Regions from separate parts of the Pseudomonas sp. EA_35y_Pfl2_R5 genome, predicted to be linked through region 1. Evidence: predicted binding sites of a transcription regulator. Region 1 holds the regulator's gene; the other holds the start of a gene.
What was found. Region 1 encodes FliA, which starts transcription of late flagellar genes. Its sites were predicted from a motif close to CTAAAGTTTNNNNNNNNNNNGCCGNTAA; they were not measured.
Positions count from the first base shown of each region.

Region 2: motA (flagellar motor stator protein MotA) is a predicted target of FliA. The motif match lies at 1,470-1,497, and genes of this name have one in related genera.

Region 1 covers NZ_CAXAOW010000005.1:180,537-184,855, forward strand. Annotated here, with positions in the region: gene AACX99_RS12145 (protein phosphatase CheZ) at 2-790, opposite strand; gene AACX99_RS12150 (chemotaxis response regulator CheY) at 810-1,184, opposite strand; gene fliA (RNA polymerase sigma factor FliA) at 1,281-2,027, opposite strand; gene fleN (flagellar synthesis regulator FleN) at 2,024-2,854, opposite strand; gene flhF (flagellar biosynthesis protein FlhF) at 2,932-4,233, opposite strand; gene flhA (flagellar biosynthesis protein FlhA) at 4,249-4,319, opposite strand, start outside.
Region 2 covers NZ_CAXAOW010000010.1:6,158-10,476, forward strand. Annotated here, with positions in the region: gene AACX99_RS16070 (HDOD domain-containing protein) at 1-1,433, opposite strand, end outside; gene motA (flagellar motor stator protein MotA) at 1,553-2,404, shown strand; gene motB (flagellar motor protein MotB) at 2,413-3,429, shown strand; gene rsgA (small ribosomal subunit biogenesis GTPase RsgA) at 3,554-4,319, opposite strand, start outside.

The DNA.
Region 1 (4,319 bases):
CCTAAAATCCCAGACTGGAAAGCAGGTCGTCGACATCATCCTGATTGGATGCGACGTCTTCACGCTTATCGGCATGAATCTGCGGACCTTCACCACGGGAAGGCTCTTTTTGTTGTTCTTGTTCGGCGCGTAGCAGCTCATGGTTGTGCTCAATGCCGGCGAACTGGTCTACCTGGCTGGCCATCAACACCAGTTTCAGCAGATTGCTTTCCACCTCGGTCACCAGCTGGGTTACACGCTTGATCACCTGCCCCGTCAGATCCTGATAGTCCTGAGCCAGGAGAATATCGTTGAGGTGACCCGATATCTTGGCGCCGTCACGCTCGCTACGCGCGAGAAACAACTCCACACGCTTGGCCAACTCACGAAAGCCATCGGCGCTCATCTCGCGGCGCATAAAGCGCCCCCAGTCAGCGCTCAGACTCTGCGCCTCATCACTGAGGTCATTAACCAATGGTGCGCTCTGCTCAACCAGATCCATGGTGCGATTGGCCGCTTTCTCGGTCATCGTCACCACGTAATTCAGGCGTTCGGTGGCATCGGTAATTTGCGAGACCTCAGTGGCGTGTGGCACACGGGGATCTAGCTGGAAGTTGACGATGGCGTTGTGCAGCTCACGGGTCAGCTTGCCGACTTCGTGATACAAGCCGCGGTCACGCGCTTTGTTGAGCTCATGTATCAGCTGTACCGCTTCACCAAAGTTGCCTTGTTCCAGGCTATCTACCAGTTGGCGAGCGTTGTGTTTCAGGGACGACTCAAGATCACCCTGAGCGGAATCTTTATGTTCCATAGCAACCTCATGGCAGACATCAGCCGTTGACGCGTTCGAAGATTTTTTCAATCTTCTCTTTCAGTACCTGGGCAGTGAACGGCTTGACTACATAACCGTTAACACCAGCCTGGGCTGCTTCGATGATCTGATCGCGCTTGGCCTCAGCGGTTACCATCAACACCGGCAGAGTTTTCAGGCGCTCATCCGCACGCACTGCACGCAGCAGGTCGATACCCGTCATACCGGGCATGTTCCAGTCCGTCACCAGAAAATCGAAACTGCCGCTCTGCAGCATGGGCAGCGCGGTCACGCCATCATCGGCTTCCGCTGTGTTGGTGAACCCCAAGTCACGCAGGAGGTTCTTGATGATCCGTCGCATCGTTGAAAAGTCATCAACGATGAGGATTTTCATGTTCTTGTCCAAGTCGACCTCCGTACAGTCCCAAACGCACCCAGCACCCTGTGTACGCTTTTAATCGTGAAACCGGCCTAGCGTTAGCGAGTAAACTCAATGTGCGCGCCACTCGCCCAAACGAGCGCGTAAACGAGCGGCACACTGACTGTGTAGTTGGCTTACACGTGATTCGCTAACCCCCAACACCTCACCGATCTCTTTAAGATTCAATTCTTCATCGTAATATAGCGCTAACACTAGGCGCTCGCGCTCCGGCAGGTTGGCAATGGCATCTGCCAAGGCCGCCTGAAAGCGTTCATCTTCCAGATCACGAGAAGGTTCGAGATGGTTGCTGCCAGCGTCTTCACCCAGCCCACCGTGCTCGCCGTCCTGCAAAAGGTCGTCAAAGCTGAACAGGCGGCTGCCTAAAGTGTCGCCAAGAATGCCGTAGTAATCCTCGAGACTCAATTGGAGTTCGGCCGCAACCTCTTGATCTTTAGCGTCTCTGCCGGTTCTGGCCTCAATTTTTCTAATCGCGTCGCTGACCATGCGGCTATTGCGATGCACTGAGCGTGGGGCCCAGTCCCCTTTACGCACTTCATCAAGCATGGAGCCGCGAATGCGAATACCGGCGAAGGTCTCAAAGCTGGCACCTTTACTGGAGTCGTATTTTTTTGACGCTTCGAGCAAGCCGATCATCCCAGCCTGGATCAAGTCGTCGACCTGCACATTAGCCGGCAAGCGCGCCAACAGGTGGTAGGCGATGCGTTTGACCAAGGGCGCGTAGCGCTCGATCAATTGATGTTGGGAATCCTGCGCCTGCGCCTTGCTATACATACGAAGTCCAGAAGCTGCTGTCATATGGCCGTGTCTGCGATCGGTTGCTGCACCAGACGCTCAACGAAAAACTCCAAATGACCACGCGGATTGGCCGGTAATGGCCAGGCATCGACTTTTTGGGCTATCGCCTTGAACGCCAGCGCGCACTTCGAACGCGGGAAGGCTTCATAAACCGCACGCTGTTTCTGCACGGCCTTGCGCACTGACTCGTCATAAGGAACTGCACCTACGTACTGCAGGGCAACGTCGAGAAAGCGGTCAGTGACTTTAGTCAGCTTAGCAAAGAGGTTACGACCTTCCTGCGGGCTGTGAGCCATGTTGGCCAATACGCGGAAACGATTCATGCCGTGATCGCGGTTAAGCAGTTTGATCAGCGCATAGGCGTCAGTAATCGACGTTGGCTCATCACACACCACCACCAGCACTTCCTGAGCCGCGCGCACGAAGCTGACCACGCCATCACCGATACCGGCGGCGGTGTCGATAATCAGCACATCGAGGTTGTCACTGATATCGCTGAACGCCTGGATCAGCCCAGCATGCTGCATGGGCGACAGCTGCACCATGCTCTGAATGCCAGACGCAGCCGGCACGATGCGAACGCCACCGGGGCCCTGCAACAGCACATCGCGCAGTTCACATTCACCACTGATGACGTCTTCCAGGGTGCGCTTGGCGCTCAGACCAAGCAGCACATCGACGTTGGCCAAGCCCAGGTCGGCGTCCATCAGCATCACCCGGCGACCAAGATCAGCCAGGGCCAACGCCAGGTTCACCGACACATTGGTCTTACCGACGCCACCTTTGCCGCCGGTCACCGCAATCACCTGTACGGGATGCATACCCATATTTCTACACACCTTGTCTAACTTCGACTGGAGCCACTTGGTCGGCTAAGCGCGGTTCAATTCCAACAGCATGGCACTTAACTCACGCGTCGTGCAGGTTGCTGGTAAAGGCCGGCAAACATCTCCGCCATCGTATCCTCGCTTGGATCTTGATTGGCCTGCAGCCCCACGGCCCGACTAACCAATTGATGACTGCGCGGAACCTGCAAATCATCGGGAATGCGTGGCCCATCAGTAAGATAGGCTACCGGTAGACGCTGGCTAATAGCCAGTCCTAAAACCTCACCCAGACTCGTCGCTTCATCCGCCTTGGTCAGGATGCAGCCAGACAAACCGCAGCGCTTATAACTATGGTAGGCGGCTTTCAGGACTTGACTCTGGCTGGTGGCCGCCATTACCAGATAATTTTTAGCGTTGACACCACGGCTGGCCAGCGTTTCCAGTTGCATGCGCAGGGCCGGATCATTAGCGGGTAAGCCTGCAGTATCGATCAATACCACACGCTTACGTGCCAATGGGGCCAAAGCCTGGGTCAATGACTGACCGGGGTCAACCAAGGTCACTGGGACATTGAGAATGCGCCCCAGCGTCTTGAGTTGCTCCTGAGCACCAATGCGGTAGCTGTCCAGGCTGACCAGGGCAATATGCTGCGCGCCGTACTTGAGCACGTAGCGCGCGGCCAGCTTGGCCAGGGTGGTGGTCTTGCCCATGCCGGCCGGCCCCACCAAAGCGATCACACCGCCCTCATCCATCGGTTCCTGCTTCGGCGTTTTGATTGCATGAGCCAGGTGCGCGAGCAACATGCGCCAGGCCTGACGAGGTTCGTTCACGCCGCTGACACGCTCCAGCAGCGCCTTCGACAATTCGGCCGACAGCCCCATGCGCTGCAGGCGACGCCACAAATTGGCCTGCTGCGGGCGGCGGGTCTGCAATTGGCCCCAGGCAATGGAGCCCAGCTGCACTTCAATCAATTCGCGCAGGCCGTGCAGTTCGAAACGCATGGCATCCAGCGCGCGCTGATCGGTGGCCGCAGCAGGCGCCGCCTGCGATTTACGCATTACGGCAGCCAAGCTATCAGCAGGCAGGCTGTCGGCTGCGCCAAACAGCTGGCGGTCCTTGCCAGCATCGACCTGGGTGCGGGTGCTCAGCTCAGCCTGGGCCGTAGCGATTTTTGCCTGAGTCTTGCGCAACTCGGCTTCCAGCGCCGGGTTGGGCTGGCGAGCCGGTGCGGCAGGCACCTGATAATCCAGCGCGGCGGTCAGTTCGACACCGCCGGCTACCCGACGATTGCCAATGATCGAGGCATCGGCACCCAACTCATCACGCACCAGCTTCATGGCGGTTCGCATATCGGCGGCGAAAAAGCGTTTGACCTGCATGGCCTGTAACCTCGGTTAGTTCTGCCCCACCGTCGCAACGATGGTGACCTGCTTGTTATCCGGAATTTCCTGGTATGCCAATACAT
Region 2 (4,319 bases), on a different contig from region 1:
CTTAGTGCAGGGCCGCCCTGATCGGCAAAGATCAGCATAACCACGCGGTTGTTGCTAGCGATTGAGCGAATCAGCAAATGCTCGCTGGGGAACAGGCTTTTCAGCGAACCAGGCAGCATGGCGGAAAACTGCGCGATGTTGGCCGGGCTCAGTTTTAGTTGCGCTGGGGCACTGAGCAGGCGGCGCAGCACCTGGCTTTGCTGTGGGTCAAGGCTGAGGCTGGCGGCGGCTTTGTCCAGGCCGCTCTGCTGCTGGGCGATCAGGCGTGTGTGGTTGCGGTCGGCCAGTAAAATCAGTACTCGTTGCATGCCGCAGGCCTGGATTGCCTGATTGGCGCAGGCGGTCAGCTGCAACACATTGCTGAACGCGCTGGGCAGGGCGAGCAGGTGCGCGCATTGCTGGCGCCACTCGCTGACAACTGCGGGCTTGGGCTGTTCGACTATGGTTTGCAGGTGCCGCGCCTGCCATGGCCAGAGCAGCGCTTCGGCCGGGTGCCAGAGGTCGGTACCGGGCATCTGTCGGGCGCTGCTGACGGCGTTCTGATGCAACAGTTGCTGCACGTTTTCGAGCGGCAGTTGCAGGAATAAACCGGTCAGACGCTGCCAGCGCAGGCTGTGTGGGCTGTTCCAGGCATAATGCGCGGAGAGCGCCAGACCGTTGGCCAGCAGAATGCTGTTGGCCGGTTGTGTCAGCCAGCGGCGCAGGTTGCTGTCGGCGTCGAGAATTTGTTGCTGATGCAGTGGATGTTCATTGTCGCGGGCGATATGCAGTGCCTTGACCAGCAGGCGTCGATCGCTGACCAGCAGCCGATAGCCCTGAGTAACCCACTCCGGTAAATGCCATTGCTCACTCATGGCCAGGCAGAGCTTCAGCAGCGGCACGCCCAGCAACTCCTGCTCCACCTTGCTCGCGGCTTCGCCCTTGACCAGCACACGCTGCTCCCAGACCTCGAACAGCTCAGGGTGAGCGGCGAGCAAGGTCCAGATCGGTGCGAGAAACAGCAGGCTGCCCCAGTGAACTTCTTGCCACAGCCGCGCCAGACGGCCGGCGAACAGGCCGTTGGCCTGGTGGCTGGCATGCTGGCTGATCAGCTGAATCTGCCGCAGCGCTTTGGGTAACTCCTGCTCGGGGAGGGCGGGCAGGGCAGTGAGCAGGTCTTCGGTGCGCTTGATGCCGAGACGGCTGATGGCTGCTTCGAGGCTTTCGGTTTGCTCGCTGAGCCCACTGCTTTTGCGGTTGGCTTCGCGCAAGACGCTGAGCGCCAGCGCCGGGCAGTCCTGCATCAAGTCCGCCAGCTCGCGCATCGAACGATTGCTATCCGCCAGGGCGCGGCGCAGTTTTTGTTGGCTGTCGATGGATGCAGGCAATAGCCGGCTGTCCAGCTGCTTGAGCCAGTCGGTCAGGGTGCGCGGATAGTGGACGGGCTTTGGCATGCGGGTTGAGACAAGCTGGCTTTTGACCTTAACTGGCTATAGTCTCGCGCAAAACTTCCGATAAATAGAAGGGTTGTTTTGCAAAGCCCCTTTCTACCCTCTCTGGCAAGTCTCTTTCTATGGCAAAAATCATCGGCATCATTGTTGTATTCGCCAGCGTATTGGGCGGCTTTATCCTTTCCGGTGGCCAGTTTATGGCGTTGGTGCATCCCTTTGAGGTGATGATCATCGGTGGTGCGGCGCTGGGTGCTTTCCTACAGGCCAACCCAGGTAGCGCTTTTATGCATGTGTTCAAAAAGTCGCTGAGCATGTTTAGCTCGCGCTTCACCCATGCTTACTACCTCGATGTGCTCAAACTGCTGTACGAGATTCTCAACAAGAGCCGCCGTGAAGGCATGATGGCCATCGAAGCCGACGTCGAAGACCCGGCCGCCAGCCCGATTTTCAGCAAGTACCCCGGCATCCTCAAAGATCAGCAGATGACCTCTTTCATCTGCGATTACCTGCGCATCATGTCCTCCGGCAACATGGCCCCGCACGAGCTGGAAGGCCTGTTCGACATGGAAATCGCCAGCCTCAAGGAAGAGCTCGAACACCCGGCGCATGCTGTAGCCAAGGTGGCCGACGGTATGCCGGCCATGGGGATCGTAGCGGCGGTGCTGGGCATCGTGATCACCATGTCGATCCTCGCCGAGGCGGATAACGCGGAGATCGGCCAGAAGGTTGGTACCGCGTTGGTGGGTACCTTCCTCGGGATTTTGGCTTCCTACGGCTTCTTCGGCCCGCTCTCGGGTGCGTTGGAGCACGATGCTAAGGAAGAGCTGAACGTCTATGAGGCGATCAAGGCCGGTCTGGTGGCTTCGGCCTCGGGCATGCCGCCATCGCTGGCCGTGGAGTTTTCCCGCAAGGTGTTATTGCCTGCGCATCGTCCGAGCTTTACTGAGCTTGAACAGGCCATGCGTGGGGGCTAAGGCATAGCATGGAAAACAACCAGCCGATTATCGTCAAACGGGTCAAGAAGGTTGCCGGTGGCCACCACGGGGGGGCCTGGAAAATCGCCTTCGCCGACTTTGCCACGGCGATGATGGCGTTCTTTCTGGTGATGTGGCTGATGTCTGTGGCTACGCCCGAGCAGAAGAAGCTGATTTCTGGCTACTTTCAGGACCCTGTGGGGTTCTCGGAAAGTGCCAGTCCTTATGTGATTGATCTGGGCGGCACGCCGACGCCGGCCCCTGATCGCACCCTGAACCCGGAACCGCAGGAAGAGCAGAGCCCGGCCGAGGATGCCCAGGCTGACGTGGACAAACTGCAGGCCGAGTCGATAGCCGAAGAAGTCGAGCGCGAGCGGTTGGAGTTGTTGCTGCAGGAATTGCAGAACAAGGTTGAGGAAAACCCTCAGCTGCAGAACTTCAAGGATCAGATCCTTTTCGAAATCACCCAGGACGGTCTGCGTATCCAGATCATGGATGCTGAGAATCGGCCGATGTTCGCTTCCGGTAGTGCGCGCTTGCAGCCCTATTTCGAAGACATTTTGCTGGCCATGACCGACACCATCGCCGCAGTGCCGAACAAGATCAGCGTCAGTGGTCATACCGATGCCGCGCCCTTTGTCGGGCGCGGCGGTTACGGGAACTGGGAGCTGTCTTCTGACCGCGCCAATGCCGCGCGGCGTGTGTTGATTGCGGGCGGCTATGACGACGAGCAGGTAGCGCGGGTGGTGGGTTATGCCTCCTCGGCCTTGTTTGATCGGGAGAAGCCACTTAATCCGGTCAACCGACGTATCGATATCGTGGTGCTGACCAAGAAAGCCCAGCGGGCCATTGAGGGCTCGCAAAGTGATTCGACTGATTCACCTGCTGAGGCGGGAAGCCCTTCGGATGCGCCTGCCATCACACCACCTGTCGTGCCCGGTGATCCGTTGCCCGGTGGGCAGTTACGTGAGCGCTTGAATATCTTCGAGGAAGGCGTGTTGCAGTTCGATCAGCCCGCCGAATAACCGCTGGCTGTGAATGAAAGGCCGCGACATGTCGCGGCCTTTTTTGTTGATGGCCTGTTATCCCAGGCGGCGCACCCTGCGCGCCGTCGCGGCGCGACGTTATAGCTCGCCTCCGGCGATTTTTTCAGTACTCGGCTTCTGGCAGGCTGGCCAGAATATGCCGGTAACTGGCCATGCGCTGCGGGTGCAGGCGGCCATCTTCCAACGCTTTGAGCAAGGCGCAGCCAGGTTCACGGTCGTGCTTGCAGTCGCGGAAGCGGCATTGGCCGATTAGGTCGTGAAACTCGATAAAACCGGCTTCGACGTCATCACGGCTGACATGCACCAGGCCGAATTCACGAATCCCCGGGGAGTCGATCAGCTCGCCGCCGCCTGGAAAGTGGAACAGCCGCGCGGTGGTCGTGGTGTGGGTGCCCTTACCAGTCAGCTCGGAGAGCGGCCCGACGCGAGTATCGACTTCCGGCAGCAGGCTGTTGACCAGTGACGATTTGCCCACCCCGGACTGACCGACGAACACACTGACATGGCCGTCGAGTTGCTGCTGCAGCTGTTGCATGCCGTCGCCGCCATGGGCAGACACTTCCAGCAGCGGATAACCCAGTTCGCGGTAAACGCCGAGCATGCGATTGAGCGCCACGGCGTTCTGCTCATCCAACAGGTCGGTTTTGTTCAGTAGCAGCAGTGGGCGAATGCCAGCGTGCTCGGCTGCCACCAGGTAGCGGTCGATCAGGTTGGCATGGGGCTCGGGCAGTGGCGCGAAAACGATCACGATCAGGTCGACGTTGGCGGCTACCGGCTTGAGCTGGCCGCGGGTGTCCGGACGGCAAAGTTCGGTGCTGCGCGGCAATTGGGCAACGATTACGCCAATGCCCTGGTTGCCGGCGCGCCAC